4 regions of the Mesorhizobium sp. M1307 genome follow, and region 2 is predicted to be linked to each of the others. Evidence: predicted binding sites of a transcription regulator. Region 2 holds the regulator's gene; each other region holds the start of a gene.

Region 1 (7,074 bases), on a different contig from region 2:
TGCCCGTGTCGAGAAGATAATTCGCGAGAGCATAAATTCCATAAGCGTCGAGCATCGACACGCAAACTTCGGCCTCGGGTCGATTGTCGTATATGACAGCCATGACGAGTTTACCGCTCATTGCGCGGTATTGCCCTTTATGCCGCGCCGACCACTTTCGCCGACTTCTCAAAACGCTTGCGCTCGTTCGGATCGAGATAGAGCTTGCGCAGGCGGATGGTCTTCGGCGTCACTTCGACCAGCTCGTCGTCCTGGATCCAGGCCAGCGCGCGTTCCAGCGTCATGCGGATCGGCGGTGTCAGCTTCACCGCCTCGTCCTTGCCGGCGGCGCGGATGTTGGTCAGCTTCTTGCCCTTGAGCACGTTGACTTCGAGGTCGTTGTCCCTGGAATGGATGCCGATGATCATGCCCTGATAGACCTTGACGCCGGGGTCGATGACCATCGGGCCGCGGTCTTCCAGGTTCCACATGGCGTAGGCCACCGATTCACCCTGTTCGTTGGAGATCAGCACGCCGTTGGTACGGCCCGGCAGCTCACCCTTGTAAGGTTCATAGGCATGGAACAGCCGGTTCATCACAGCGGTGCCGCGCGTGTCGGTCAACAGTTCCGACTGGTAGCCGATCAACCCGCGCGTCGGTGCGTGAAAGACGATGCGCTGGCGATTGCCGCCCGAAGGGCGAAGCTCGACCATCTCGGCCTTGCGCTCCGACATCTTCTGCACGACGACGCCGGCATGCTCCTCGTCGACGTCGATGACGACTTCCTCGACCGGCTCCAGCAATTCTCCGCTGTCGCCCTTCTGCATGACGACGCGCGGCCGCGACACGGCGATCTCAAAACCTTCGCGGCGCATCGTCTCGATCAGCACGGCCAGCTGCAATTCGCCGCGGCCGGAAACGAAGAACGAATCCTTGTCAGGTGATTCCTCGATCTTCAGCGCGACATTGCCTTCTGCCTCGCGCAGCAGGCGGTCGCGGATGACGCGGCTGGTCACCTTGTCGCCTTCGGTACCGGCCAGCGGCGAATCGTTGACCAGGAAAGACATCGTCACGGTCGGCGGATCGATCGGCTGCGCGTGCAGCGGCTCGGTCACCGACAGGTCGCAGAACGTGTCGGCGACGGTGCCCTTCGACAGGCCGGCAATAGCGACGATGTCGCCCGCCTGCGCCTCGTCGATGGGCTGGCGCTCCAGCCCGCGGAAAGCAAGGATTTTCGAGATTCGGCCGGTTTCGACCTGGGTGCCGTCATGGTGCAGCACCTTGACCGCCTGGTTGGATTTCAGCGTGCCGGATTCGATACGGCCGGTGATGATGCGGCCGAGGAACGGATTGGCTTCCAGGATGGTGCCGATCATGCGGAACGGGCCGGGATGAACGGTCGGCGCCGGCACGTGCTTGATGACGAGGTCGAACAGCGGCGCCAGAGCCTGGTCCTTCGGACCTTCGGGGTTTTCCGAGACCCAGCCGTCGCGGCCTGAACCATAAAGGATAGGGAAGTCGAGCTGCTCGTCGGTGGCGTCAAGTGCTGCAAAAAGATCGAACACCTCGTTGACCACTTCGACGTGGCGGGCATCTGGCCGGTCGATCTTGTTGATGACGACGATCGGCTTCAGTCCAACCTTGAGTGCCTTGCCGACCACGAATTTGGTCTGCGGCATCGGCCCCTCGGCGGCGTCGACCAGCACGATGGCCGAATCCACCATCGACAGAATGCGCTCGACCTCGCCGCCGAAGTCGGCGTGGCCGGGCGTGTCGACGATGTTGATGCGGGTGTCCTTCCAGTCGACCGAGGTCGCCTTGGCCAGGATGGTGATGCCGCGTTCCTTTTCGAGGTCGTTCGAATCCATGGCGCGCTCGGCGACGCGCTGGTTGTCGCGGAACGAGCCGGACTGTTTCAGAAGCTGGTCGACGAGGGTGGTTTTTCCATGGTCGACGTGCGCGATGATCGCGATATTGCGGATTTTCATGTTTCGGTCTCGGGAGCGTTGCAGGCAGCAGGCCAAAAGGCGCTGCCTCTTTCGGTTGGGCGGCTCATACAGGGTTTTTCGCAATTGCGAAAGAGGAGGCGAGCCACCAAATAAAGTCACCAAATCTTAAATGTCTTGGTGTGAAGTGGAATTATTAACCAAGGCGGAACCTTTCATGGTCCGGACAGTTCGAATTTCATGATCGAGATAGGCATCAAACTCCGGCCGATTTTGGCATGTACCGCGCTCGCCGTCCTCCTCGCGGCCGGCGCGGCGCAGTCGGCGGCGTCGTTCAAGGAGACGCGGTCTGCTTTGCCGTCCGACAAGCCGTCGGCGGAGCAGCTTTTTGCCGATGCTCCCGATGGCGTCGATCCGGTGGTGACCGGGCCGGTCAGCGCCGCCTTCAAGCAGCGGCAGCAAAATGCCGGATGCGACAGCGCCGTCTGGCCCAACATTCCCGTCGTCTGCTATCCCGATTGATATACGTCCTACCCTCGGGCTGGCCCGAGGGTAGTGACGCCGTCGCTCACGCCGACCGCACCGGATCGAGCGTGACCTTGTAGAGTTCGCTGTCGTCGCGATCCATCAGCCGCACCGTCAACTGCTCGGTGGCGCCATCGATTTCGACGAGCCCGAAGAACTGCAGGCCGGCCGAAGGCGGCAGGTTTTGACCCTGTTCGGCAGTTGGTGCCTTTATGAACTTCAGCTCCGGGCCGAATGTCATATCGAAACCATTAGGCCCGAACGTGCCGGAATGGATCGGACCCGAAACGAATTCCCAAAACGGATTGAAGTCCTGGAACTGCGCCTTGTCCGGATTGTAGTAATGCGCGGCTGTGTAATGCACGTCTGCGGTGAGCCAGACAGTGTTGCTGATACCCGCATTCTTTATATAGCGAAGAAGGTCGGCAATTTCCAGCTCACGCCCTTTGGCCGGGCCATTGTCGCCATTGCTGACCGCCTCGGCCCCTACCTTCTTGGTGCCGTCGTTCCAGACGACGAGGCCGAGCGGCATGTCGGCGGCGATGATTTTCCAGGTTGCGTTGGAATTCGCCAGTTCACGCTTCAGCCACTTGATCTGCTGTTCACCGAGGATGCGCGATTGCGGCGTCATCGTCTCCTGCATATCCGGACCGTTGGGGCCGCGGTAGGAACGCATGTCGAGGAAGAACACGTCGAGCAGCGGACCATAGGCGATCTTGCGGTAGACGCGGCCGGGCTCCGACGGCTCGTAACGGATCGTCGTCATTTCGTGGAAGGCGCGCGCCGCACGTGCCGCCAGCACATGGATGGATTTTTCAGTGTAGCGATCGTCGGCGCTCAGGTCCTTCGAGTCCGACCAGTTGTTCAGCACCTCGTGGTCATCCCACTGATAGAAGGTCGGACAGATGGCGCTGAGCGCCAGCACATGCCTGTCCATCATGTTGTATTTCCACTGCGCCCGGTATTCGTCCAACGTTTCGGCAACCTTGCGCTTCTCGTCGATCAGCACTTTGTTTTTCCACTTGCCGCCGTTGGGCAGGTCGACCTCGTCCTTCATCGCACCATCGGCATAGATCGTATCGCCCGAATGCAGGAAGAAGTCGGGCGTGTGCTTGGCAATGGTGGCGTAGGTCTTCATGCCGGTCTCGTCGATGCCCCAGCCTTGGCCGGCGGTGTCGCCCGACCAGGCAAAGCGAATGTCGCGCTTCGAGGCAGGTGCCGTGCGGAAGCGGCCGACGACCGGCTCGGAAACGGCGTTGATGTCGGCAAGATCGGCCGCGACCATGCGGTAGAAGATGTCCTGGTCGGAGGCGAGATCGGTAAGCAGCCGCTTCACCGTATAATCGCTGGCCGGCGAGGTATCGAGCGGCGCCAGGCGGACGGCATTGGTGAAGCTTTCGGTCGACGACACCTCGAACATGACGCGCGACGGCCGGTCGGTGCGTGTCCAGACCATGCCGCTGGTGGCATCGACGTCGCCGGATTGGATGCCATGGGTGAACGCCGGGCGCTGATTGGCGCGCGAGTAATAGGGAAGGGCGAGGCCCGAGGCGCCGACCAGGCCAACGGCGCTGGCCGACGTGACGAAAGCGCGCCGCGTCATCGAAATCTTGTTCATGGCTGTCTCCTGGATGGCATTGAACGTCGCCGCCAAGCTCCAGCTTCAATGTTTCAGGCACATTTCGAAACGATGAAGGTTTGATAACAGTGAACAGGCTGGCGAATCTCCCTCGTTGAGGGGGAGATGTCGCCGAAGGCGACAGAAGGGGGTCGTCTCGCGCGGAGCGCCGGCCTCCTGCATCGGCGATAAGGGGCCGAGCCCAGTCGGACCGACCCCCTCTGGCCGCTTCGCGGCCATCTCCCCCTCAAGGGGGGAGATTAGCACGGCCGATTGCGCCCTATGCCGCCTGCGGTTCCGGATCAAACGCCGGGCGGGTGGTATTGATCAGCAGCGAGATGCAGGCGGCGGCTATTGCCGTCATACCGGCGATCAGGAAGGCAAGCTCGTAATTGCCTTGCAGCTCGCGCATGGTGCCGCCGAAGAAGGCCGCTGTCGCGGCGCCAACCTGATGGCCGGCGACGATCCAGCCGAAGACGATCGGTCCGCTGCGGTCGCCGAACGCCTCGTTGGAAAGCCTGAGCGTCGGCGGCACCGTGGCGATCCAGTCCAGTCCGTAAAACACGGCGAAGATGATCAGGCTGGTTGCCGAAAAGCCGGAATAGGGCAGATAGATCAGCGACAGGCCGCGAATACCGTAATAGACGCCGAGCAGCTTGCGCGGGTCGAAACGGTCGGTGAGCCAGCCCGACAGCGTCGTGCCGATAAGATCGAAGATGCCCATCATCGACAGCAGGCCGGCGGCTTGCACTTCGCCTATGCCCATGTCGCCGCAAAAGGCGATCAGGTGCGTGCCGACCAACCCGTTGGTGGTGAAGCCGCAGACGAAGAAAGTGGCGAACAGATACCAGAAGACGCGCGTGCCGGCGGCGCGGCGCAGCGTGCTCATCGTATGCGCGAGGAAATTGCCTTGCGCGGCAGGTGGTGACGGCGGCACGTCGTCGAGCTCGGCGCCATAGCGCACCATGCCGATGGAGGCCGGCCGCTCCGGCACCAGCAGCCAGACCAGCGGCAGCAGGCAGGCGGTGGCAACCGAGACCGCGATGACAACCGGCCTCCAGCCGCCCGACTGGGCGAGCGAGGCGAGCAGCGGCAGGAAGACCAGCAGCCCGGTGGCACTGGACGCCGACATCAGTCCCATCACCAAGCCGCGATTGGTCTTGAACCAGCGGTTGACGATGGTCGCGCCGAGCACGGTGGCGACGGCGCCCGAGCTGACGCCGGAAAACACGCCCCAGGTGAGGAGCAGATGCCACGGTTTGGTCATCAACAGGCTGAGCGCGGTCGATCCCGACATCAACAGCAGCGCGGCAAGCAAGGTGCGGCGCAGCCCGATCCGCTCCATCAACGCCGCGGCAAACGGCCCGGTCAGGCCATAGAGGAAGATGCCGGTGGCCGCCGCCAGCGACACCACGTCGCGCCGCCAGCCGAAACTGTTCTCCAGCGGCAGCATCATGACTGCCGGCGCCGAACGCAGGCCCGCTGCGATCAGCAGGCAGAGGAAGATGACGGCGACCACGACGAAAGCGTAGCGCTGGCCAAACGGGCGGGATTGAGTTATCATGTTACTGACCGGTACGTTGCAGGAGCGCGAAACATACGTACCGACCGGTAACATTGTCAACCAGCTAATCGGCAGACCAGGCATGAAAAGCATTGAACCAACGATCAAGGCCAATGACGCACCGCCGCCTCGCGCCGCCGAACGGATTCTCCAGGTGGCGCGCGATCTGTTCTACCGGCAAGGCATCAGGGCGATCGGCGTCGACGAGATCGTGCGGCGTGCCGGCGTCACCAAGCCCAGCCTCTACCGCAGCTTTCCGTCCAAGGACGAGCTGGCCGCATCCTACCTTCGGCACTATGACCTCGAATTCTGGGAGCGCTTCGACGAGGCGGTGAATGCCCATCCGGGCGATCCGCGCGCGCAGATCGTCGCCTTCCTGACGCGTGTCGGCAAGCGTACGCAAAGGCCCGATTATCGTGGCTGCGGCATGACCAATGCCGCGGTCGAATATCCCGAACATGGCCATCCGGCCCGCGTCGTGAGCGAGGCCAACAAGCAGGAATTGCGCCGCCGCCTGCGTGCCATGGCGGCGGCGATGGGCGCCGGCGACGCCGAGACGCTGGGCGACGGGCTGCTGCTGCTGATCGAGGGCGCCTATATTAGCGGTCAGTTGTTCGGTGCCGGCGGACCGGCGCAGTCGGTGGCCCGCAACGCCGATCTTCTCATAGAGGCAAGCTTGAAGAAATAGTGGTCCGTTTTACCAGACCACTGTGCGCAGCCTGACTTCCTCTAGGCTGCTGCTAAATTTGACGGTACGCTGCGCCCCCCGAACTGAGTTGTTCCGCCATGCGCGCTCTCTTGATCCCGCTTGCCCTCGCCGGTTTCTGCCAGGCGGCCCGGGCCGGCGACATATCCAGCGTCTATACCGATCTCGATTGGGAGAAGGACTGCGTCATCTATGCCCAAGCGGAAGAAGGCGACGGCGACTGGGCCGATCTCGCCTGTTCGGGCTATCGCGGCTACCCGGTGCTGGTTTCCTACGACGACGCGCGGGAATCGCTGTTCTACGGCTTTCCACCCGGCGATATGACCACTGTCTGGGAAAGCTTTTCGGGCCTCAATTCGGCTGGACCCAAAGTCGAGTGGCGGATCGAAACCAACGGCAAAACTACCATTCCGTTCGCCGTCATTCAACGTCGCTCGATCAGCGATACCGAGGGCGGGAACAAGTCGACGGAAGTGCTGATCGTCGCCAAGGTTGCCCAGCCTGACGCCCACGAAGGCTGCACGATCGGCCTTGTGCTCGCCACCGGCAATCCCGCCGCCAACGATCAGGCGCGCAAGCTTGCCGACGAGAAGGCACGCACCTTCGCCTGCGGCAAGGACAAGCGTGAGGTGCTTGGCGACGCGCCCGCTTTCGGCCGCGTCGACAACTGATTATTTGCGCCCGATAATTACTTGCGCCTGGCCCGCTCGATTGCCTCGACGATCATCTTCTTGGC
Region 2 (7,074 bases):
GGACAGATGACACAGATGTTGTCCCCAGACATGACGATGGCCGAAACGGTCGCCGAGAAGACGAAGATCGAGGTCAAGAATCTCAACTTCTACTACGGCCAGAGCAAGGCGCTGAAGGACATCAGCCTGTCGCTGCCTGAGCGCAGTGTCACGGCCTTCATCGGCCCTTCCGGCTGCGGGAAATCGACGCTGCTGCGTGTGTTCAACCGCATCTATGAGCTCTACCCAAAACAGACGGCCGAGGGCCAGGTGCTGCTCGACGGCAAGAACATTCTCGACCGGTCGCAGGATCTCAACCTCCTCAGGACCAAGATCGGCATGGTGTTCCAGAAGCCGACGCCGTTCCCGATGTCGATCTACGAGAACATCGCCTTCGGCGTCAGGCTCTACGAGAACCTCGGCAAGTCCGAGATGGACGGCCGCGTCGAACAGGCGTTGAAGCGCGCCGCGCTGTGGAGCGAGGTCAAGGACAAGCTCAACGCCAGCGGCTTGAGCCTGTCCGGCGGCCAGCAGCAGCGGCTCTGTATCGCCCGCACGGTGGCCGTGAAGCCGGAAGTCATTCTGCTCGACGAACCGGCTTCGGCCCTCGACCCGTTGTCGACCGCCAAGATCGAGGAACTGATCGACGAGTTGCAAGCCGACTACACGATCGTCATCGTAACCCACAACATGCAGCAAGCGGCGCGCGTGTCGCGCCAGACCGCCTTCATGTATCTGGGTGAGCTGGTCGAGTTCGACCGGACCGAGAAGATCTTCACGTCACCCCGCGAGAAGCGCACGCAGGACTACATCACTGGCCGCTTCGGCTGAGCCGTTCCGATCATGCATATGAGGACAGGACCATGGGCGAACACACAGTCGCTTCTTTCGACGAGGATCTCGAGCAGATCAGCAAGCTGATCCGCGACATGGCCGACCTCGCCGGTTCGATGGTCGGCGGGGCGACCAAGGCCCTGTTGAATTCCGACAACGTGCTGGCGCAACGCGTCGTTTCCGACGACGCCATCATGGATGCGCGTCAACGCGAACTGGACGACCGCGCCATCACCCTGATCGCCAAACGCCAGCCGATGGCCCACGATCTTCGCCATGTGGTCGGAGCGATCCGCATGGCGGGCGACCTCGAACGCATCGGCGACCTTGCCAAGAATATCGCCAAGCGCGTGAGTGCGGTCAGCCTCAGCGCCACGCCGCGGGACCTGTCGCATTCCATCGACGCGATGGCGCAGCTGGTTCTCATCCAGGTGCAGGGTGTCATCGAGGAATATGCTGCAGGCGATGCGGCCGCGTTGGCCAAGCTGCGTGCCGCCGACGAGCGCATCGACGTCAAATACACCTCCGTGTTCCGCGAGCTGTTGACCTACATGATGGAAGATCCGCGCAACATCACCGCTTGCACGCACCTGCTGTTCTGCGCCAAGAATCTGGAGCGGATCGGCGACCATGTCACCAACATCGCCGAAAATGCGTATTATGTGCTGACCGGCGAGCAATTGCCGGTCAATCGTCCGAAGCAGGACGAAACGACAATGTCCGCACCGGTGACATGATGGGGGTGCCCAGCCGATGATCGCACCACGCATAATGGTGGTGGAGGACGAGGAGCCGTTGGGTGTGCTGCTCCGCTACAATCTCGAATCCGAAGGCTACCAGGTCGAGGTGGTGACACGCGGCGACGAAGCCGAGATCCGTTTGCAGGAGAATGTGCCCGACCTTTTGGTGCTCGACTGGATGATACCAGCGGTTTCCGGCATCGAGCTCTGTCGTCGGCTGCGGGTGCGCCCCGAAACCGAGCGGCTACCGATCATCATGCTGACCGCGCGCGGCGAGGAGAGCGACCGGGTGCGCGGTCTTTCGACCGGCGCCGACGACTATCTGGTCAAACCGTTTTCGACACCGGAATTCATGGCCAGGGTCAAGGCGCTGCTGCGGCGCGCCAAGCCGGAAGTGCTGTCCAGCGTGCTGAAGGTCGGCGACATCGTTCTCGATCGCGAATCGCACAGGGTCTATCGCAAGAAGAGCGAAATCAGGCTCGGGCCGACCGAATTCCGGCTGCTCGAGTTCATGATGCGGCATCCGGGCCGTGTCTTCTCGCGCAGCCAGTTACTCGATAATGTCTGGGGCGAGACAATCTACATCGACGAACGCACCGTCGACGTGCATGTCGGGCGGCTGCGCAAAGCCGTCAACAACGGCCGGATGCCGGATGTCATCCGCACCATCCGCGGTGCCGGCTATGCGATCAGGGAAGATTGACCCGCCTGGTCAGGCTACGTTCTTTCTGACGCTGGGCCTCATTTGCGCGCCCGGCGCGAAAATCTCCTGGTCGACGAAGCTTAACGCCCGCATCGCGCAGCCTTCGCGGATCAGCGGCAATTCGTTCGGCTCTGTATCGAAGGAGATCGAGCCTGAATGCTGGCCGCCGGCGGTCTGGGCGATTGCCTTCCGCAAGGCCGGCTCGATCAGATCGAAGGCGGCGGCACTGGCGCCGACCATCGCGACCGGTGCCGGATCGATCAGCGCGAACAGCGAGCCGAGACCGAAACCCAGCGCTTCGCCGGCCTTGCGGTAGGCCTCGCGTTCCGGCCCATCTTTCTCGCGCGCCCGGGCCGCCAGTGCTCGCATGTCGGCGTCGCTGACGTCGGCGACCGGTTCGCTGTCTTCGCTCATCTGCCTGGCGTTGCGCCAGATGGCGTAGTTGCCGGCATAGGCCTCGATGCAGCCGCGCCGCCCGCAACGGCAGAGCGCGCCGCCCGGACGATGGATCATGTGGCCAAATTCGCCGCCCGAGGAATGCGTCCCGGTGAACAGTTCGCCCTTCAGCACCAGCCCCATGCCGATGCCATGCGAAAGCAGGATGGCGATGAAGTCGTCGCGATAGCGATCCAGATTGCGCCAGCGCAAAGCCACCGCCATCATGTTGCAGTCGTTCTCCACCGTTGCCGGGGTGCCGAATTCGTCCTCCAGCATGTCGGCAAAGGCGATGTCGGTCTGCGGCGTGATCGGCGACCACAGCATGGCGCGTGCAGGGGAGTCGGTAATGCCCTGAATCGCCAGGGCGATGCGGGCGACACTGCGGACGTCAAGGTCTGGATCCTGCAGCCGGCGCCGGACGATGGCCATGCATTCACGGATCAACTCGTCGCGCGGCATGGTCAGCGTGTCCAGCCGGCGCTGTTCCTCGGCGATCACCTGTCCCGTATAGTCGATAATGGCGGCCGACAGGAAATTCAGCGACAACACCACGGTCAGCACCGCCGCCGCTTCCGGATTGAGGGCGAGGCCGACCTGCGGACGACCGCGTTTCAACGAAACGGGCTCACTTGCCTTGCTCTCGGCGAGGATGCCTTCCCGTATCAGGTCGGAAGAGATCGCCGATATGGTCGAATGACTGAGGCCGGTGGTAGCTGCGATCTCAGTACGCGATGGCTGGCCGGCCCGGCGCACCGCCGAGATCACCATCGCCCGGTTGCGCCGGCGCAAATCGTCATGGCGGATTCCGACCGACATTGGTTTGCTTTCCTCCCGGTTGCCCGCGGCCGCTCATGAACCGGAAGCCGTCGGTAATGTCCGACAAATAGTGTCGGATGCAGGCAAATAGTGTCAGATGCAGGTGGCGCTGTCATCGTTTATTCCGACGCTCGAAAAAACTCGCAGAGTCATCAAAATCCATCAGAATCGATGTTGACAGCAGCAGGAGATCGGGCCAGTATTTTTTCGAGGCTCGAAAAAATTAGAGCTTCTAAGCTGGTCTTTGAGCCAATTGATCACGCCGTACGCGGCGCAGGGAGGATATGATGAAGAAATTCACGACCGCCATTCTGGCGGGTGTCGCCATGACGCTGGCGCTGGCGTCGGTGGCGCAGGCTAAAGACAAGGTCATCGGCGTTTCCTGGTCGAACTTCCAGGAAGAGCGCTGGAAGACCGACGAGGCCGCAATGAAGGCGGCCATCGAGGCCGCAGGCGACAAGTATATTTCCGCCGACGCACAGTCCAACCCCGGCAAGCAGCTCACCGACGTCGAGAGCCTGATCTCGCAGGGCGCCAACGCACTGATCATCCTGGCGCAGGATGCCTCGGCCATCGGGCCGGCCGTGCAAAAGGCGCTGGACGAAGGTATTCCGGTTGTCGGCTACGACCGGCTGATCGAGAACAAGGACGTCTTTTACCTGACCTTCGACAACAAGGAAGTCGGCCGCATGCAGGCCCGCGAAGTCTTCAAGGTGAAGCCGGAAGGCAACTACGTCTTCATCAAGGGTTCGGGTTCCGATCCGAATGCCGATTTCCTGTTTGCCGGTTCGATGGAGGTGCTGAAGGAGGCCATCGACGGCGGCAAGATCAAGAATGTCGGCGAGGCCTATACCGACGGCTGGCTGCCGGCCAACGCTCAGAAGAACATGGAACAGTTCCTGACCGCCAACGACAACAAGGTCGATGCCGTGGTCGCCGCTAATGACGGCACTGCCGGCGGCGTCGTCGCCGCGCTGACGGCGCAAGGGCTGGCCGGATCGGTTCCGGTTTCGGGCCAGGACGGCGACCACGCCGCGCTGAACCGCATCGCGCTCGGCACACAGACCGTGTCGGTGTGGAAGGATGCGCGCGAGCTCGGCAAGAATGCCGCCGAGATCGCCTCGCAACTGGCCGACGGCAAGCAGATGACCGACATTGCCGGCGTGAAGGATTTCACCACGCCCGGCGGCAATACCGTCAAGTCGCTGTTCCTGACCCCGGTCGCCATCACCAAGGACAACCTCAACGTCGTCATCGACGCCGGCTGGATCAAGAAAGAAGAGGTCTGCGCCGGCGTGACGGCTGGCACTGTTGCAGTCTGCAACTGAGCCGACGTTTCCGAGAAGTCCGAACGCCGCGGCCGCTCGCCGCGGCGTTTTTTCAACAAGAGTTGTTTTTCCGCTTCCGGCGGATAACTTCTAGGCTGCTTCCGGCATCCGCGGCAGACGGCAACCCGGCGGGAGAAACATCATGACCGACACGACGTCCAACACGCCGGTCGACAACACGGCAGACCGGGCACGGGAATCCGAGCTCGGCATCGTTGCCCGATTTCTCAAGGCAACCGAACTCGACACGCGCATGCTCGGCATGGTCGGCGCGCTGCTGGTCATCTGGGTCGGCCTGCATGTCATTTCTAGCGTACGGCTCGGCGTCAATCCGTTCGACTTCGACAGCCGGACCTTCCTGACGCCACGCAATCTCTGGAACCTGTCGGTGCAGACTTCGGCCGTGGCCATAATGGCCGCCGGAATGGTGCTGGTTATCGTCATGCGCAATATCGACCTGTCGGTCGGCTCCGCCGAAGGCCTGATCGGCGTGGTCATGGGTTTTGCGCAGGTGCATTTCCTGGTGCGAATGGTCGGTCTGCAATTAGGCAACCCCTGGATCTGGATCCTGGCACTGGCCATCGGCCTGGCGCTTGGCCTTCTGATCGGAGCGTTCCAGGGATACATCATCGCTTATCTCGAGGTGCCGGCCTTCATCGTGACGCTGGGCGGCCTTCTGGTCTGGCGGGGTGCCGCATGGTGGGTCGTCAGTGGGCAGACGATTGCGCCGCTGGATGCCACTTTCCAGCTGATGGGCGGCGGACCGACGGGTTCGATCGGCGCGCGATGGAGCTGGATCGTCGGAATTGTCGCGTGCCTGGCGGTTGTGTTCATGCTGCTCAACGGGCGGGTGCAGCGCAAGCGGTTCCGCTTCCCGTTACGCCCGATCTGGGCCGAGACGTTCCTCGGGGCCGTCACTTGCCTTGTCATCATGGGCGCCATATGGCTTGCCAATTCCTATCCTTGGCCGGTCGGCATCGTGAACAGATATGCGGCGGCCAACAATATAACCGTTCCCGAAGGCGGGCTGTTCATCGCCCATGGCATCGCCATACCCGTGCTGATGGCTGTAGCCGTAGGGCTGATCATGACCTTCATCGCCAAGCGTACCCGTTTCGGCCGCTATGTCTTCGCCATCGGCGGCAATCCGGAAGCAGCCAACCTTGCCGGTATCAACACGCGCTGGGTGACCATGAAGGTGTTCATGATCATGGGCGTGCTGGCGACGATCGCCGCAGCGATCTCGTCAGCCAGGCAGAACTCGTCGACCAATGCGCTGGGCACGCTGGACGAGCTCCTGGTCATCGCGGCGGCGGTGATCGGCGGCACGTCGCTCGCCGGCGGCTCCGGCACAGTGCTCGGCGCCATGCTCGGCGCGCTTTTGATGCAGTCGCTGCAGTCCGGCATGGTGCTGCTCGGCATCGATTCGCCGCTGCAGAGCATCGTTGTCGGAGCCGTGCTGGTGGTCGCGGTGTGGCTCGATACCGTCTATCGCAAACGGGTCTGAGCATGATCCCGCAAGGTGGAAACCGGTTTTCGTACAACTTGGTGCTCAAGCAGGACCTCTAGGGAGGAAGGACGAGCATGGCAGACAAAACCGCTCCCACGGGCACGCCGCTGATCGACATGCGCAACATCTCCATCGCTTTCGGCGGCATTCGCGCCGTCGACGATGCCTCTGTCGACCTTTTCCCGGGCGAGGTGATGGCTTTGCTCGGTCACAACGGTGCCGGCAAATCGACGTTGATAAAAATCCTGTCCGGCGCCTACAAGCGCGATGCGGGCCAGATTTTCGTCAACGGCGAGGAGGCTTCGATCTCCAATCCCCGCGACGCCAAGAAGTACGGCATCGAGACGATCTACCAGACGCTGGCGCTGGCCGACAATGTCGATGCGGCCGCCAACCTGTTTCTCGGCCGCGAGCTGATGACCGGCTGGGGTACGCTCGACGACGTCGCCATGGAGGCCGAGGCGCGCAAGGTGATGGGCAGGCTCAATCCGCGTTTCCAACGCTTCAAGGAGCCGGTGGTAAAGCTTTCGGGCGGCCAGCGGCAGTCGGTGGCGATCGCCCGCGCCATCCTGTTCAATGCTCGCATCCTGATCATGGACGAGCCGACGGCGGCACTCGGGCCGCAAGAGACGGCGCAGGTCGGCGAACTGGTCAGGCAGCTCAAGGCCGACGGCATCGGCATCTTCCTGATCAGCCATGATATTCACGACGTGTTCGAGCTTGCCG
Region 3 (7,074 bases), on a different contig from region 2:
CCTCATAGTAGGACGGACGGCCGAAAGCCTCCCAGTCCTCGCCGCCGTCGCCCGGATGCTGGACGGCAACGAAGGCGGTCTGGTCGTCCGGCGCAAACAGGGGACCGCACATTTCGGCGCCGATCGGCACGCGGAAGAACAGCTTTGATGTCGCCCGTGCCGTCCCCTCCGTATCGACAGCCCACAGACCATCGGTGCGGCCGGTGGCTTTCGGGCCTTGGCCGTCGGTGGCGACCCAGAGGCGGCCAGCCGAATCTACCGTGCAATTGTCCGGCATGCCGAACCAGCCATTGGCGGTGGTTGCGGTCGAGAAGGTGGCGCCGACGTCGGCCACAGCGGGATCGCCGCATTTCAGCAGGATTTCCCACCTGCCCTTTGTCGCGGTGAAATCACCGCCGTCCTCGACGATCTCGATGATGTGGCCAAAGGCATTTTCGGCACGCGGGTTGGCAGCGTCGACCTGGTCGGCCTTGCGCTTCGAATTGTTGGTCAGCATGACATAGACCTTGCCGTTGGCGGCATTGGGCTGGATGTCTTCCGGGCGGTCCATCTTGGTGGCGCCGAGCAGGTCGGCGGCGCGGCGCGTCTCGATCAGCACGTCGGCCTGGCTGGCAAAGCCGTTCTCCGCCGTCAGCGGCCCTTGGCCGAAGACGATCGGCAGCCATTCGACCGAACCGTCCTCGGCGAACTTGGCTACATGCAAGGTGCCGTCGTCGAGCAAATCCATGTTGGCGGCGCGGTTGTCCGGATCGAACTTGCCTGTGGTGACGAACTTATAGACATAGTCGAAGCGCTCGTCGTCGCCGAGATAGAAGACGACACGGCCATCCTTGGCGACGATCGATTCGGCGCCCTCATGCTTGAAGCGCCCCATCGCGGTGCGCTTCCTCGGCGCCGAAGTCGGATCCTGGACGTCGACCTCGACGATCCAGCCGAAGCGGTTCGGCTCGTTCGGCTCCTTGCCGATGTCGAAACGGTCGTAATGCGCTGCCCATTCATAGGCACCTTCGGGAATGCCGAGGCGCTTGTAATTGGCGGCTTCCTTATGCCCCTGCGGCAGCTCGCCCGAGAAATAGCCGTGGATGTTCTCCTCGGCCATGACATAGGTGCCCCACGGCGTGACGCCGCCGGCGCAATTGTTGATGGTGCCGATGACCTTCGTGCCGGTCGGATCGGCGCTGGTCTTGACGCGGTCGTGGCCGGCGACCGGGCCGGAGAGCGCGATCTCGGTGTTGGAGGTGATGCGGCGGTTGAGCTTGCCGTCGCGAACGACCTGCCATTTGCCTGATACCTTGCGTATCTCGACGATAGTGCCGCCATGCGCGGCCATCTCGACATCGACTTGCTCCCTGCTGAGGGGCGCCTGCTTGGCTTTGCCATCGACGATGGTGACGAGACCCGGAAACATCAGGTGCGGATTGGTGTATTCGTGATTGACGACCAGCAGGCCGTGCTCGGCCGAGCCGTCGATCGGGATATAACCGACATAGTCGTTGTTGTAGCCGAATTGTCTGGCCTGGGCTTCCGCCGACTGTTTTGTCGGATCGAATCCCGGCGAATCGGCGAACAGCGGATCGCCCCAGCGCAGCAGCACGTCGGCGTCATAGCCAGGTGCGACGTGATGCTTGTCGTCGATGCCGGCCTCGAGCTCGTCGAAAGCGAAGGCGGAGCCTTCGGCGGCGCGGGCGTTGTCGGCGGTGATCAGCGCCAGCGGGCTGACGGTAGCGGCTATGGCCGAGACGGCAAGCGAACCCTTGAGGAAGCCGCGGCGCGAGAACCGCGCGGCGATGATCTCACCCATGGTGCGGTTGTCGGTGGGATTGGCTCCTGGCCCATCGTTTTCCTCGAGCAGGCTGGTGCGGAAATGGGCGTCAGGGGTGCGATGTTCGGTCATAGGGCCTGCCTCTGGCTGGATGGATTGCTGGAGCGTGTTGCCTTGCCAATCCGGTATTACCGGCAGGTCACAGTTTGATGACATGCCGGCTAAATTGCCACCTGCGATTTCGTCTCCAACATCGGCCCTGCTTGACCGCGACCGGCGCTTCGGAAACAAGAGCTGCGGCAGGCGGTAGGGACCGCATCGGGAGGAACAAAAGTGAGTTTCTGGGGACTTGGGCAGCTCTGCGTCTCGACGGTGATCTTCCTGCTGGCGGCGATGGCCGCAAAACAGTGGGGGCTGGCGCCGAGCCTCGGCAAGATCGTGCTGACGTTGGCGCTCTACTCGCTGGGCAATCTGATCATGCTGAGGCTGATCCGTGAATTCGGCATGTCGGTGTCGTTCAGCCTGTCGGCGGTGATCCAGCTGGTGTCGGTGAATGTGGTGGCGCTGGTCTTCTTCGGCGAGCGCGTCAATGCCTTGCAGGCAACCGGCATCGTGCTTGCCATCGCAGCTGTGGCGCTGATCACGCTCGGGCCCTATCTGCAAAGGCTGTAACTGCGATCGGGCCGATGAAGAAGATTGCAAGCAGACTGCCCAACTGGCTGGAGTTCCCGGTTCTGCTGGCCGGGCTGGTCATTGCCTGCGGGCTGTGGGGATTCGAGGAGCTGATGGAGCTGGCGCGGGCGACCACGCCGCATGCCTTCGACACCGAAATCCTGCTTGCCTTCCGCAAGGCCGGGCAGCCCGACAATCCGATCGGACCAGCGTGGCTGGAAGGGGCGATGCGCGACATCACCAGCCTCGGCAGCGCCAGCGTGCTGGGGCTGATCACGGCAGCAATGATCGTCTATCTGCTCCTTATCCGCAGGCCAGGCGCGGCGCTTCTCATGTTCGTCGCGGTAGCGGGCGGCCAGCTCCTGTCAATCGTGCTGAAATTCGACATCGACCGGCCGCGCCCCGATCTGGTCTCGCATCTCGCCGATGTGGCATCGCTTTCGTTTCCGAGCGGCCACGCCATGCTGTCGGCGGTGACATATTTGACGCTGGGCAGCATGGCGGCGCGGTTTTTGCCCGGGCGCACAACGAAGATCTATGTACTCGGGCTGGCGGTGCTGACGACAGTGGTGGTCGGCATCAGCCGCATCTATCTCGGCGTCCACTGGCCGTCCGACGTATTGGCCGGCTGGTGCGCCGGCTTTGCCTGGGCGATGCTGTGCTGGCTTGCGGCACGGTTCCTGCAGCGATGGCTTGGGCGGGCCGACGGCACCTGACTCAAATCAGCCTGTTGATCAGGCCATGACCGCAGCCTGCCAGCAGGAAAACCATCGACAGCAAGGCTGTCGAGGTCGCCAACGCTTTGAATATCTTCACCCGCTCATCCTTTTGAAGTCGTTCCTGTGAAATCGGGATCGCAGCGGATGTCCCGCCAAACGATGCCGAGGTTTGTAGCATGACACCGCATCGGCTGGCAAAGAGTGCTGCATGTTTGGAGGCAGATCATCAATCCTTGGTGCAGGAAGACGTCGCCGCCCGCGCCAGCGCAGGAACTTCATCCTCGACTGTTCGGCGGTGCCGTTCTTCGATTCGACGGCAGCCAATGTCATCGAGGGCGCGGCCCACAAGGCGAGCCGCGCCGGCGTTCGCTTCATTATATCAGGCGCTTCACCGCAGGATACGCCGCATGCTGATCACCCACGGCGTCAAGCGGCCGCTGGTGACTTACGCGCCTCGATCACGGATGCGCGGGCGCAGCTGAGGAGAGCCGCGCCCGCCGCTTGAGCTGGCAACGCCGGCTTAGTCGAGGCCCAACGCTGAGACCTCGCCCTCGTTCATCAGCGGCACGAAGATTGTCGACCTGCCGTCGGTGCCGATGTCGGCGCTGCCCGGCTTGAACGTCGCAACCGCTTGCGGCGTACCGCCGGTTTTGTAGCGGTAGAGCGTGCCGGTCATATAGGCAGTGGCGTAGATGCTGCCGCCGATGGCAACGACGCCATCGAGGTTGGCAAACTTTTCCGCGCCGGGCAGTGGCGAAACGGCCTTGGTAGCAAGATCGACCGAGAGCAGGCCGCCCGGCTCCGCGGTGCTGAAGTCGGGCTTGATGCCCTTGCCCCAGGAAGCGACGATCAGCCGGCCGCCATCGGCGAAGATGCCATTCGGCGAAGCAAGCGCCGCATCCCTGACGAACAGTTCGGGCCGGTCGCCGTCGATGCGATAGATCGTATCGGCAAGCATATCCGTGACGTAGATCTTGCCGGACGCGTCGGCGGTCATGTCGTTGAGAAAGACCGCGTTCGGCACGTCGATCGTCGATGTTAGCTTGCCGCTTGCGAGATCGACAACGCGCACATGGGTGAGGTCGGCGACGTAGAGTTTGCCGCCGACAATCGCCATGCCCTTGGGCGCGTCCATGCCGTCGGTCCAGTGTTGCGTGACGAGCTTGCCGTCCATCGACAGGATCGACAGATAGCCGTTGCCGTCGGCTTCGCCGGGATTGCCGACGATGTTCGAGACGATAACGCGCTGGCCGGCGGCGTCGAACAGCGCCGATTCAGGCTGATCGAGGCCGCCGGTGCGCCAGAGTTCAGCGGCTTGAACTGCCGGCGCGGCCGCGATGCCGACCAGGGCGAGAAGTATCGAGGTGAAGAGGCTCTTCATGGCTGGTCTCCTGTAATGGACTGGCGGAGAGCTAGGCCTTTCGATACTTTTCGGGAAGAGCTATCAGGACTAGTACCGAAGGCTGATACCAAATCGTGCAAAAGAGGTGCATCCCATGAACGGCCTGATCTTCGAAGCGCTGAAGCGGACGCTTAAGGCAAAGGGCATCACCTATCGCGTCCTTGCCGAGCGGATGGGTGTTTCCGAGCCGACGGTGAAGCGCATCTTCCACGAGCGCAACTGCAAGCTCGACCGGCTGATGGAGATCTGCACTGCCGCCGGCGTAGAGTTGGAGAACGTGCTCGGCTCTATGAACAGAGGACCAGGACCCGCCAACCAGATCGCGCCGGAGATCGAGCGCAAGCTCGCCGGGCGGCCGGCACTACTGTTCGTCTTTGTCATGCTTTCCGAGAAATTCACGCCCGAAGGCATCATGCGCTCACAAGGGCTGAGCGAGGCTTCGATGTTCCTCTATCTGCGCGAGCTCGAGGAACTCGGCCTGGTCGCGCTCGGTCGCGGCCTGTCGGCAAGGCTGCTGATCGAGGCGCCGATCCAGTGGAATTTCGAGGGGCCATTGCGGCCGCTGTTCGAGACGACCAACAAGAATTTCATCGGCTGGGCCATCACCCATCTCGAGCGCGAGTCGACGTTCGTCAGCTTCTCCAGGCGGATGCGGCCGGAAACGGCGGAAATGGTCAGGCGCGAGGCGGAGGAATTGGCGGAGCGCGCCAAATTGCTTGCTCATCACGACCAGCACACGACGCCTGAAGACCGACTGGTCGGCTACAAATGGACGTTTGCGTTCGGCGCAACGCCGTTCCCGGTGATCATGCCGATCGGGCCGCATCCGCGCGACGCAGGCGCACGGACGGACGATCGAGTTGCGGCTGCCGCAAACGGACGACGTCTGCCGGCCTAGGTCAAAATGCAGAACAACCGAGTCCGGGCTGTTGGCGGCAGCCAGTCTGACTGAGCTTCTTACCCCTGAGTATCGGCCGCAAACCGGTTCTCAGAAGGTCCCCTGCTCAAACACAAGATCGAGCGGCTATTCGGCGGTCTTGTTCGCCACCTTGTCATCCCAGACCATCTGCCGGTAGTCGAAGCCGTATTCCAGCGTCGGCTTGACAATACGGAAATAGGGCGACAGGTCGAAATCACGCGGCGTGTAGAGCGAGTGATGGCGGATGTGCAGGATTTCCCTGCGCGAAAAGCTCGACTGGGCCGAGGCACGGCCAGGCGCCCGGGTAATCTCCGGCAGGATCGGGTAGCGGATCAGGCCATACGCCTCGGCGATCAGCGACGAGCAGATGGCGCGCGTCGGGTCGCCGGAACCGAAAGCCAGCATGCGGCGGCGCCAGCGCACCGGCACCGGCGGCGTCGGCAAGAAGTAGCGCAGCATGTCGAATATGTTCCTGAGATCGTATCTGAGACCGAGCCTGCCGATCATGAACGCGACGACCGCTTCGCGATCGTCCGGAGCCAGGCCACTCGCCCGGCAGATGCGGGTGTTGTAGCTGCGATAGCGCGACAGCGGCACGGCGATGCAGCCATCGCCGAGCGTGACCTCGATCAGGCGCCGCCGCTCCGATCCGTCCTCCGGCTCCGGCAATGCATCGCCGATATAGAAGGCGGCATGCGACCAGGTCGACTGGGTGAGGTATTTGATCGCCGCCGAGATCTTCTGGTTGCCTTCGATGAGCAGGATGTCGCCGGGCTCGAGCGTGCGGCGCAACGTTTCGGCGTCCGACGGCGTGTAAGGCTCGTAGCCGGACGATTCCTCCTGCAGCCGGCCGGCAAGCCAGCGGCCAAGTCGGTCCAGAAGCGTGTCGCCGGGCTCGGTCATGCCAGACGGCGATTACCACAGGGCGGCAAGTTAGACCATGATCAGCCCACGCCAGGCGTGCCGGCGTCTTCGTGCGCAACTGTGAGATCTTCGCGCGCCTTACGGGCGAACTTCCTCGTCGAGCGCTTCGGGCTGTCGCCGAAAAGCTCGGCCGCCTCGGCGAGGCAGGTCTTTTTCAGGCTCTTTTCCGAACGCTTCAGCAGCTTGGCAAGCAACCGCGTCTCTTCAGCAGGACCGAGTGGCTGGTCCTCGGCATCGAGAAGCGCGCGCATGACGAACACATCGTGCAGCTCGCCGAGCCGCTCGCCCAATTCGTCGACGGCCTTGCGCCGCGTTTTGATCGGCGTCGGCCACAGCCGGCCGAGCAGCGACAGGTGCATGCCATGCGTCTTGGCCGCCTTGCGCAGGTCGTGAAAGTCATCGGCTTCGCCGCGCGAAGCCGCCCTGTCCAGCGCTTTCCTGGCGCGGCGCAAAGTGGTGCGCGCGCCTTCGGCGAGCACGTCGGCAGCCTGCTCCGGCTGGTCGGGCAGAGCGAGCTTGTCGATCCGGGCGACACCTTCCTCGCAAGCGGAAATCGCCGCGCCTATCGCAGCATCGAGGCCTGCTCCGCCATGCAGTTCATGCTGGCGCGCGACGAGCCTGTCACGCACGGCACCGAGGCCATCGGCGGCACTTTGCTCGGGAAAGCTTGCCGCCA
Region 4 (7,074 bases), on a different contig from region 2:
AGTATGCGCAGCAGCGTCGATTTGCCGGCGCCGTTTTCACCGAGCAGGCCATGGATCTCGCCGGCGCCGACCGAAAACGACACTTCGCTCAGCGCCCGCACAGCCGGAAACTCTTTGGAAATGCCCTCGAATTGCAGCCGCGCTGACATTGCTTCGGTTCTCCAGGCAAGGTGCCGACCCAAGGCCGGCACCTGCCGGCCCTGCTCTACTGGCCCGCTGCCGCGTCCTCGAGCAGCGCCTTGCGCACGGCGTCGCCGGCGCCAGAGTAACGGTCGGCATTGTCCTTGGTGATCAGCGCCTGCGGCGTGGCAACGACGCGCGGCAGCTTCTGCCCGGCCACCAGCCGCAGCGCCGATTCCAGCGCCACCTCGCCGGTCAGCACCGGGAACGAATCGACGGTGCCGGTCAGCTCGCCGGCGCGGATCGAGGCATAGGCGTCGGAGATGCCGTCGGTGCCGAAGACCGCAACCTTGTCCTGCAGCCCGGCAGCCTTGACCGCCTCGACGATGCCCAGCGCCATGCCGTCATTGTTGGCATAGAAGCCGATCAGGTCGGGGTGCTGCTGCAGGATGTTGGTGGCCGCGTCGTAGGAGGTCTGGCGATCCCAGTTACCGGGGACGCTGGCGACGACGTCGAACTTGCCGGCCTCGGTGATCGTTGTCTTGAAACCGTCGGTGCGCTGGACGGCGGCGTAGACGCCGGCCTGGCCTTCGACGATGGCGACCTTGCCGCCATCCGGCCGGTTCTTGATGAACCATTTGGCGACGCGCACGCCGTTGTCGCGCTGGACATTGCCGACATAGTGCTCGGCCTGCGGGATGACCGCGTCGTTGACGTTGACCACCGGCACATTGGCTGCCTTGGCCTGTTCCATGATCGGCTGCAGGTTGGAGTCGGTCTGCGGCGAAACGAGCAGCACGTTGTAGCCTTGCGTGACCAGGCCTTCGGCGATGGTGAGCTGGCCGAGCTGGTCGCCCTCGCTCTGCGCCGCCTGGTAGACCACGGGCACGCCGGTGCGGTCGCCGAACGACTTGTAGCCCTCTCCCAGCGAGCGCCAGTATTCGTTGGTCAGCGTCTTGGAGACCGCACCCGCCTTGGTGCCCTCGGGCAGCTTGGGGAAGGCCCCGAACTTGGCCTCGAGCTGCGACCAGTCGATGCGATCCTTCTCGGTGTCGGAATTGAGCGGCGCGAGGTCCGCGGAAAACGACGAGCCTATAGACAGCGCCATCAGGGCAGCGGTGGCGGTGGCAAGCAGAAATTTCATGGTCTTTCCTCCCTGGTTGAAAACGGTGATGGCGCCGGAGCTTCAGCTGTCCGGCCCGAGCATGGCTTCCTGGACGATGGCCTGCGAGGCGACCGCGTCCTGACGGTCGACGGCGGCTGACAGGCGATTGTCCTTTTCCAGCCGATCGACGACGCGCAGCATGCGCTTGACAGTCGCGATGTTGACTTCGCATTCGTGGACCGGGTCGAGCCCGGTCATGTCGGGGAACGTGTCGAAGTAGATGGCGCCGGCATAGCCGTCTCGACGGATCTGCCTGAGCAGCTCGATCGTCTGCAGCGTATGCACGGCCCCGACCATCAAGCCGTCGTCGCGCTTGGCGTAGCCGTCGTTGAGATGCACGCCGAGCAGCTTGCTGTGTCGCGCCACCAGCGCAGCGGCAAAGGCCGGCTGCTCGTCGGCGTAGAGCACATGGGCGAAATCGAGCGTCACGCCGAGATTGGGCAGGCCGATCTCGCGGATCGCCAGCAATGTCGTCGCCGCATCGGGCATCAGGCTGTAGGAGCGCGGCTCGTTGGGTTTGTATTCAAGGCTGATCTGACAGCCCGGATCATGCGCCGCTACTTCACGAACACCATCGATTTCGTGTTGCCAGAGCGTCGCATAATCCGCCTGGAAAGCATAATCGAAGCCATCCTGCCCGAGCCACAGCGTCATCAGACCGGCGCCGGCCTCGCGGGTGGCGTCGATGCCGGCCTTGGTCAGGTCGATGGCTTCGCGGCGAATAGCGGGATCTGGATTGGTGAAGGCACCGAGCTTGAAAGCCGAATTAGAGTAGTAGCGCATGGCGAAACCATTGATCGAAAGCCCGATGTCGCTGAGTTTGCGCGCCATTTCCGTAGGTTTTTCGCCGACATGGTCGGGGAAGTTGAGGTCGAGATCGGTCAACTCCGCAACCTTCGCCGCACGTGCCGCCATCTGCAGCATAGACGGTTTGCCGACAAGATCGGGCCACTCGGCCTGTGGCCGCGAGGCAAAGGAATTGAGGCGGGTGGCGAAACGATAGGCTGTCATCGGGGACCTTTCATTGTCATAACTTTACATAAAAATGATTATTTGTAAAGTTGTTAATTGCTCGCTCGGCGACGACGAATTCGCCCATACCCAGGCCAGTTGCGACCACGGGGGACAAGCAAGCGCGGCACTGTCACGCAAGTATCATGCTCGCGTCCTAGATCGCTTCTCCGAAGGCTTTCGCGGCATCCTTGATGCGACGCGGCGCTTTTTCGGGCCCCGGCAGCTTTGTCACAAAGAGGATTTCCATGGAAAACCTGCACCGAACCGCGTCCCTCGCCGTCGCGCTGGCGATGTTCACCGCCTTGACTCCGGCCTTGGCAGAAAACGCCGCGACCGTCGGCGGCGTCAGCTTCGTCAACAAGGGCTTGGTCGGTGTCGGCCGCATCCCGGCCAGCCAGAAGGACAAGTTCGGCGAGACGTTTGGCTCCGGCTCAGGCATGTCGATCGACGCTGCCGGCTGGACGCACGGCGCCGATGGCTACAAGGGCTCGTTATGGCTGCTGCCGGACCGCGGCTACAATGTCGTCGGTACCACCGATTACCGCCCGCGCCTCAACACGATTGCCCTCGAGTTCGCCCCGATCGCGCCGGGTGCAGTGCCGGCCGCCGGCCAGGAACAATCGGGCCTCAAGGCGACGCTTGCCGACACCATGCTTTTGACCGACGACAAGGGCGCCGACGCAACCGGCCTCGATCCGCTCAACGGCGTGCGTGCCGCGACCGACGACATGCCGATCCTGCCCGAAGCCAACGGCAAGCTCGCGCTCGATAACGAAGCGATCGCACGGCTGCCCGACGGCACGCTGTTCATCTCGGACGAATACGGTCCGAACATCTACCGCTTCTCCGCCGATGGGCGTCTGATGTCGGCAACGCAGCCGCCGGCGGCGCTTGTCCCGATGCGTCACGGGACGCCAAACTTTGCTTCCAACAATCCGGGACCTGGCGCGGCAGACCCAGATCCGAAGGATCCCGAAACCGGCCGTCAGAACAACCAGGGCCTCGAAGGCATGGCGCTGACGCCGGACGGGAAGTTCCTGATTGCCGTGCTGCAGTCGGCCCCAAGGCAGGATGGCGGCGATTCCGCCTCGACGCGTCAGAACACGCGCGCGCTGGTCTACGATGCCTCGGATCCCGGCCAGCTCAAGCTCGCGCATGAATATGTCGTGCCGCTGCCGGTGTTCACCGATGCCAAGGGCAAAACCAAGATCGCCGCGCAGAGCGAAATCGTGGCGCTGTCGGACAAGACCTTCCTGATGCTGGCGCGCGACAGCGGCAACGGACCGGGGCTGAAGGGCGACACCTCGCTCCATCGCGAGATCAGCGTCGTCGATGTGTCTGCGGCAACCGATGTCGCCGGCACAGAGTTCGACAAGGACAAGCCGCTGGCGCCCAAGGGTGAGCTCGATCCATCGGTGACGCCGGCCAAGCTGACGCCGTTCATCGACATCAACGACAAGACCGAGCTCGGCCGCTTCGGGCTGCACAATGGTGCGCCCAACGACCGCAACAACCTTTCGGAGAAGTGGGAGGCGATGTCGGTGGTGAGCGTCCTCGATCCAAAGCTGCCCGACGACTATTTCCTGTTCGTCGCCAATGACAATGACTTCCTCACGCAGGACGGCTTCCAGGTAGGCGCGGCCTACAAGGCCGAGGATGGCGCCGATGTCGACACCATGTTCCTGGTCTATCAGGTCACGCTTCCAGGCCTCGCCAAGAAGTAGCGGCACCCATACAGGCGGACGCGCGGAACGCGTCCGCCTGAGCTGGCGCGATTGAGCGGTCGTGCCCTTCAGTTGCGGCTCGCCCGCGCAAGGACGGTGTCCTAGTGCGTTGCAAACCTGCGACTGACGATCCAGTCGACGGCACTTACCTCAACATCTCCGCGTCCTTTGGCACGCCGGCATCGATCGGCTCGGCCGTCCTGTTCGACACGGCGGCGATCTTCCCGGCGGCCGACAGGTTCGGGCGCACGAAGACCGGCGCGACGCCGTCGACGCGGCTGTAGAGGTCGATAATGTCCTGATTCATGAAGCGCACACAGCCGGAGGAAGCGTTCTTCCCAATGGAATCCCACTCCGGTGTGCCGTGCAGCCGATACATCGTGTCCTTGCCGTCGCGGAAGAGATACAGCGCGCGGGCGCCAAGCGGGCTCTGCGGGCCGGGCGGCATGCCGTCCTTGTATTTCGCCAGTTCCGGCCGGCGTTGGATCATTTCCGGCGGCGGCGTCCAGACCGGCCACTTCTTCCTCGCCTGAACCACGGCGCTGCCGGTCCATCCGAAACCGGCCTTGCCGAGGCTGACGCCGTAGCGAATTGCCTTGCCGCCGTCGCGCACCAGATAGAGGAAGTGCTCGGAAGTATCGACGACGATCGTGCCGGGTTTTTCTCCGGTCGGGTCGGACACGATTTGGCGCACGAATTTCGGATCGACCTTGGCTACCGGGATTGCCGGCAGTTGATAGCCCTCATCGACGCGCGCGGCATACATGCTTGCGGCATCGCCGAAAGCCGGATCGCTTGGCGCCGGCGTCACTGGCGGCGCTGCCACGTCCGTCGTGGTGCACGCCGAAAGAGCCACGGAGGCCGCGCCCAGAGCGGATGCACCAAGAAAGGCGCGCCGGTTCAGGCGCTCAAAAAACAACGGAATATCGGACATGAGCCCCCCGGCTTACCCATGAGATCCAGGAAAATGCGGCCCCACGCGTGCGGGATCAATATACGATTCCGGAAGGTTTGAGAAATGCTTAGACCAAGGCACGCCAGGCGGAATTTGCGCATCGACCTCTCCCGTTAAATCGGCAATCATTGCGGACTCAAGACAAGCCTTCGCCGAGTTGCCTGCCATGGATGACAACATGCCCGCGCGCCGGCAGACCGGCGACCTCACCAGTGGGCCTATCCCGCGCACCCTTTTGCTGTTTGCCCTGCCGGTGCTCGGCTCCAATGTGCTGCAGTCGCTCAACGGCTCGATCAATGCCGTGTGGGTCGGCCGTTTCCTCGGTGAAGCGGCGCTGACCGCCACGTCCAATGCAAACCTCGTACTGTTTCTCATCCTCGGCACCGTGTTCGGCATCGGCATGGCGGCGACCATCCTGGTCGCGCAATCCGTCGGCGCTCGTGACCTGCCCGAAGCCCGGCGCATCGTCGGCACCAGCGCCATCTTCTTCTTCCTCGTCTCGGTGGCGTTCGCGGTCTGCGGCTGGATCTGGGTCGATGCGATCCTCGATGCACTCGGCACGCCAGCCGATGCGTTGCCGCTGGCGCGCTCCTATCTGCGCATCATCTTCCTCGCCGTGCCGATGATGAACCTGCTCTCCTTCGTCATGACGGTGCTGCGCGGCGCCGGCGACTCGCGCACGCCCTTCCTTTTTATGGCGCTGGCCGTCGTGCTCGACGTCATTTTGAACCCGTTGCTCATCCTCGGCATCGGCCCGTTCCCCGAACTCGGCATCGCCGGCTCGGCCGCCTCGACGCTGATCGGCCAGACGGTAAGCGTGGTTGCCATCCTGATCGTGCTTTATGCGCGCAAGCACCCGCTGCGGCTGGCCGGCGCCAATCTCGCTCTGCTGCGGCCGGACCCGGCGCTGCTGCGCATTGTCGTCTTCAAGGGCGTGCCGATGGGCCTGCAGATGATCGTCGTTTCGGCCGCGGCGCTGACGGTGATGGGCATGGTCAACTTGTACGGCTCCCAGGTCGCGGCTGCCTACGGCATAGCCGCACAGCTCTGGACCTATATCCAGATGCCGGCGCTCGCCATCGGCGCCGCGGTCTCGTCGATGGCGGCGCAAAATGTCGGCGCCGGGCGCTGGGACCGGATCGGCCGCATCGCCGCCTCCGGCGTCGGCTTCAACCTTCTGCTCACCGGCGTTCTTGTCGTGCTGCTGTTCGTGTTCGATCGCGCGGTGCTCAGCCTCTTCCTCGGCAGCGACAGTGCAGCGATCGACATCGCCACTCACATCAACAAGATCGCGTCGTGGTCCTTCATCCTGTTCGGCATCACCATCGTGCTCTTCGCCACCGTGCGTGCCACCGGCGCGGTGATGCCGCCGCTGATCATCCTGGTGATCTCGGTGCTGCTGGTGCGCACCAGCTTCGCCTATTTCTTCCGAAGCGTGATCGGCGAGGAAGCTCTGTGGTGGAGCTTTCCGGCTGGCTCTATAACCTCGCTCGTGCTGGCCGCGGCCTATTATCGCTTCGGCCGCTGGCGCAGCCTGCACATGATCGAGAGCCGGCCGGCTGCCGGCGAACCGCCGGATACCGGCCTCGGCGTACCGCGCCAGCGCGCGCACCTTTCGCCCGAGACACCGAACGGCTGAAAGGTCGGCTCAGCGCGCGTATTTCGCGCCAAACCCGAGAGCGACCAGGGAAAAGACGACAATCATGCCGGCAAAGGCCAGGCTTGCCACGGTCGCACCTGCCACCGTCGACAGAACGCCGATGCCGATGACCGGCAGCGCGTTGCCGCAAAAACAGCAGATGAAGAAGGCCGAGACGACTTCGGCGCGCCGGTCCGCCGGCGCGATCTCGTTCACCACTTGCAAGCCGCCGCGATAGCCGAGCGCTGCCGCCACGCCGCACAAGGCGGTCCCGGCAATCATTATGGCCATCGAGGCGAAGACCTGCGCCGCAACAATCAGCGCGACGGTTGGGATCATCAGCGCAAGCGCCGCGAACATCGCAGCTCGGCTCGAAAGACGTGCCGTCACCACAATGGTGGCGGCCGTCACGATCGCCAATTCAAAGAACAGAGCGCCGGCTTCGGCATGGTTGGTT

What was found. The regulator PhoB, encoded in region 2, activates phosphate uptake and scavenging genes when phosphate is short. The targets are predictions, from matches to a motif close to TGTCATNNANCTGTCAT.
Region 1: the regulator PhoB is predicted to act here: its motif matches at 4,141-4,157, upstream of NKH16_RS10045 (alkaline phosphatase D family protein).
Region 3: the regulator PhoB is predicted to act here: its motif matches at 1,961-1,977, upstream of NKH16_RS30675 (PhoX family protein).
Region 4: the regulator PhoB is predicted to act here: its motif matches at 2,428-2,444, upstream of NKH16_RS21730 (esterase-like activity of phytase family protein).

The regions. Positions count from the first base shown of each region.
Region 1 covers NZ_JAMYLR010000006.1:69,261-76,334, reverse strand. The annotation lists gene NKH16_RS10060 (hypothetical protein) at 1-121, opposite strand, end outside; gene typA (translational GTPase TypA) at 138-1,967, opposite strand; gene NKH16_RS10050 (hypothetical protein) at 2,166-2,447, shown strand; gene NKH16_RS10045 (alkaline phosphatase D family protein) at 2,494-4,068, opposite strand; gene NKH16_RS10040 (MFS transporter) at 4,349-5,632, opposite strand; gene NKH16_RS10035 (TetR/AcrR family transcriptional regulator) at 5,715-6,320, shown strand; gene NKH16_RS10030 (hypothetical protein) at 6,419-7,009, shown strand; gene ppa (inorganic diphosphatase) at 7,027-7,074, opposite strand, start outside.
Region 2 covers NZ_JAMYLR010000044.1:28,669-35,742, forward strand. The annotation lists gene pstA (phosphate ABC transporter permease PstA) at 1-10, shown strand, start outside; gene pstB (phosphate ABC transporter ATP-binding protein PstB) at 7-810, shown strand; gene phoU (phosphate signaling complex protein PhoU) at 843-1,550, shown strand; gene phoB (phosphate regulon transcriptional regulator PhoB) at 1,567-2,256, shown strand; gene NKH16_RS29265 (ROK family protein) at 2,266-3,510, opposite strand; gene xylF (D-xylose ABC transporter substrate-binding protein) at 3,798-4,838, shown strand; gene NKH16_RS29275 (sugar ABC transporter permease) at 4,981-6,345, shown strand; gene NKH16_RS29280 (ATP-binding cassette domain-containing protein) at 6,423-7,074, shown strand, end outside.
Region 3 covers NZ_JAMYLR010000050.1:19,177-26,250, forward strand. The annotation lists gene NKH16_RS30675 (PhoX family protein) at 1-1,894, opposite strand, end outside; gene NKH16_RS30680 (hypothetical protein) at 2,096-2,434, shown strand; gene NKH16_RS30685 (phosphatase PAP2 family protein) at 2,449-3,150, shown strand; partial or broken gene NKH16_RS30690 (sodium-independent anion transporter) at 3,410-3,658, shown strand; gene NKH16_RS30695 (SMP-30/gluconolactonase/LRE family protein) at 3,674-4,534, opposite strand; gene NKH16_RS30700 (helix-turn-helix domain-containing protein) at 4,650-5,453, shown strand; gene NKH16_RS30705 (C40 family peptidase) at 5,580-6,377, opposite strand; gene NKH16_RS30710 (CHAD domain-containing protein) at 6,419-7,074, opposite strand, start outside.
Region 4 covers NZ_JAMYLR010000021.1:79,106-86,179, forward strand. The annotation lists gene NKH16_RS21715 (sugar ABC transporter ATP-binding protein) at 1-149, opposite strand, end outside; gene NKH16_RS21720 (sugar ABC transporter substrate-binding protein) at 206-1,264, opposite strand; gene NKH16_RS21725 (TIM barrel protein) at 1,307-2,296, opposite strand; gene NKH16_RS21730 (esterase-like activity of phytase family protein) at 2,545-4,023, shown strand; gene NKH16_RS21735 (L,D-transpeptidase) at 4,169-4,957, opposite strand; gene NKH16_RS21740 (MATE family efflux transporter) at 5,145-6,617, shown strand; gene NKH16_RS21745 (MFS transporter) at 6,627-7,074, opposite strand, start outside.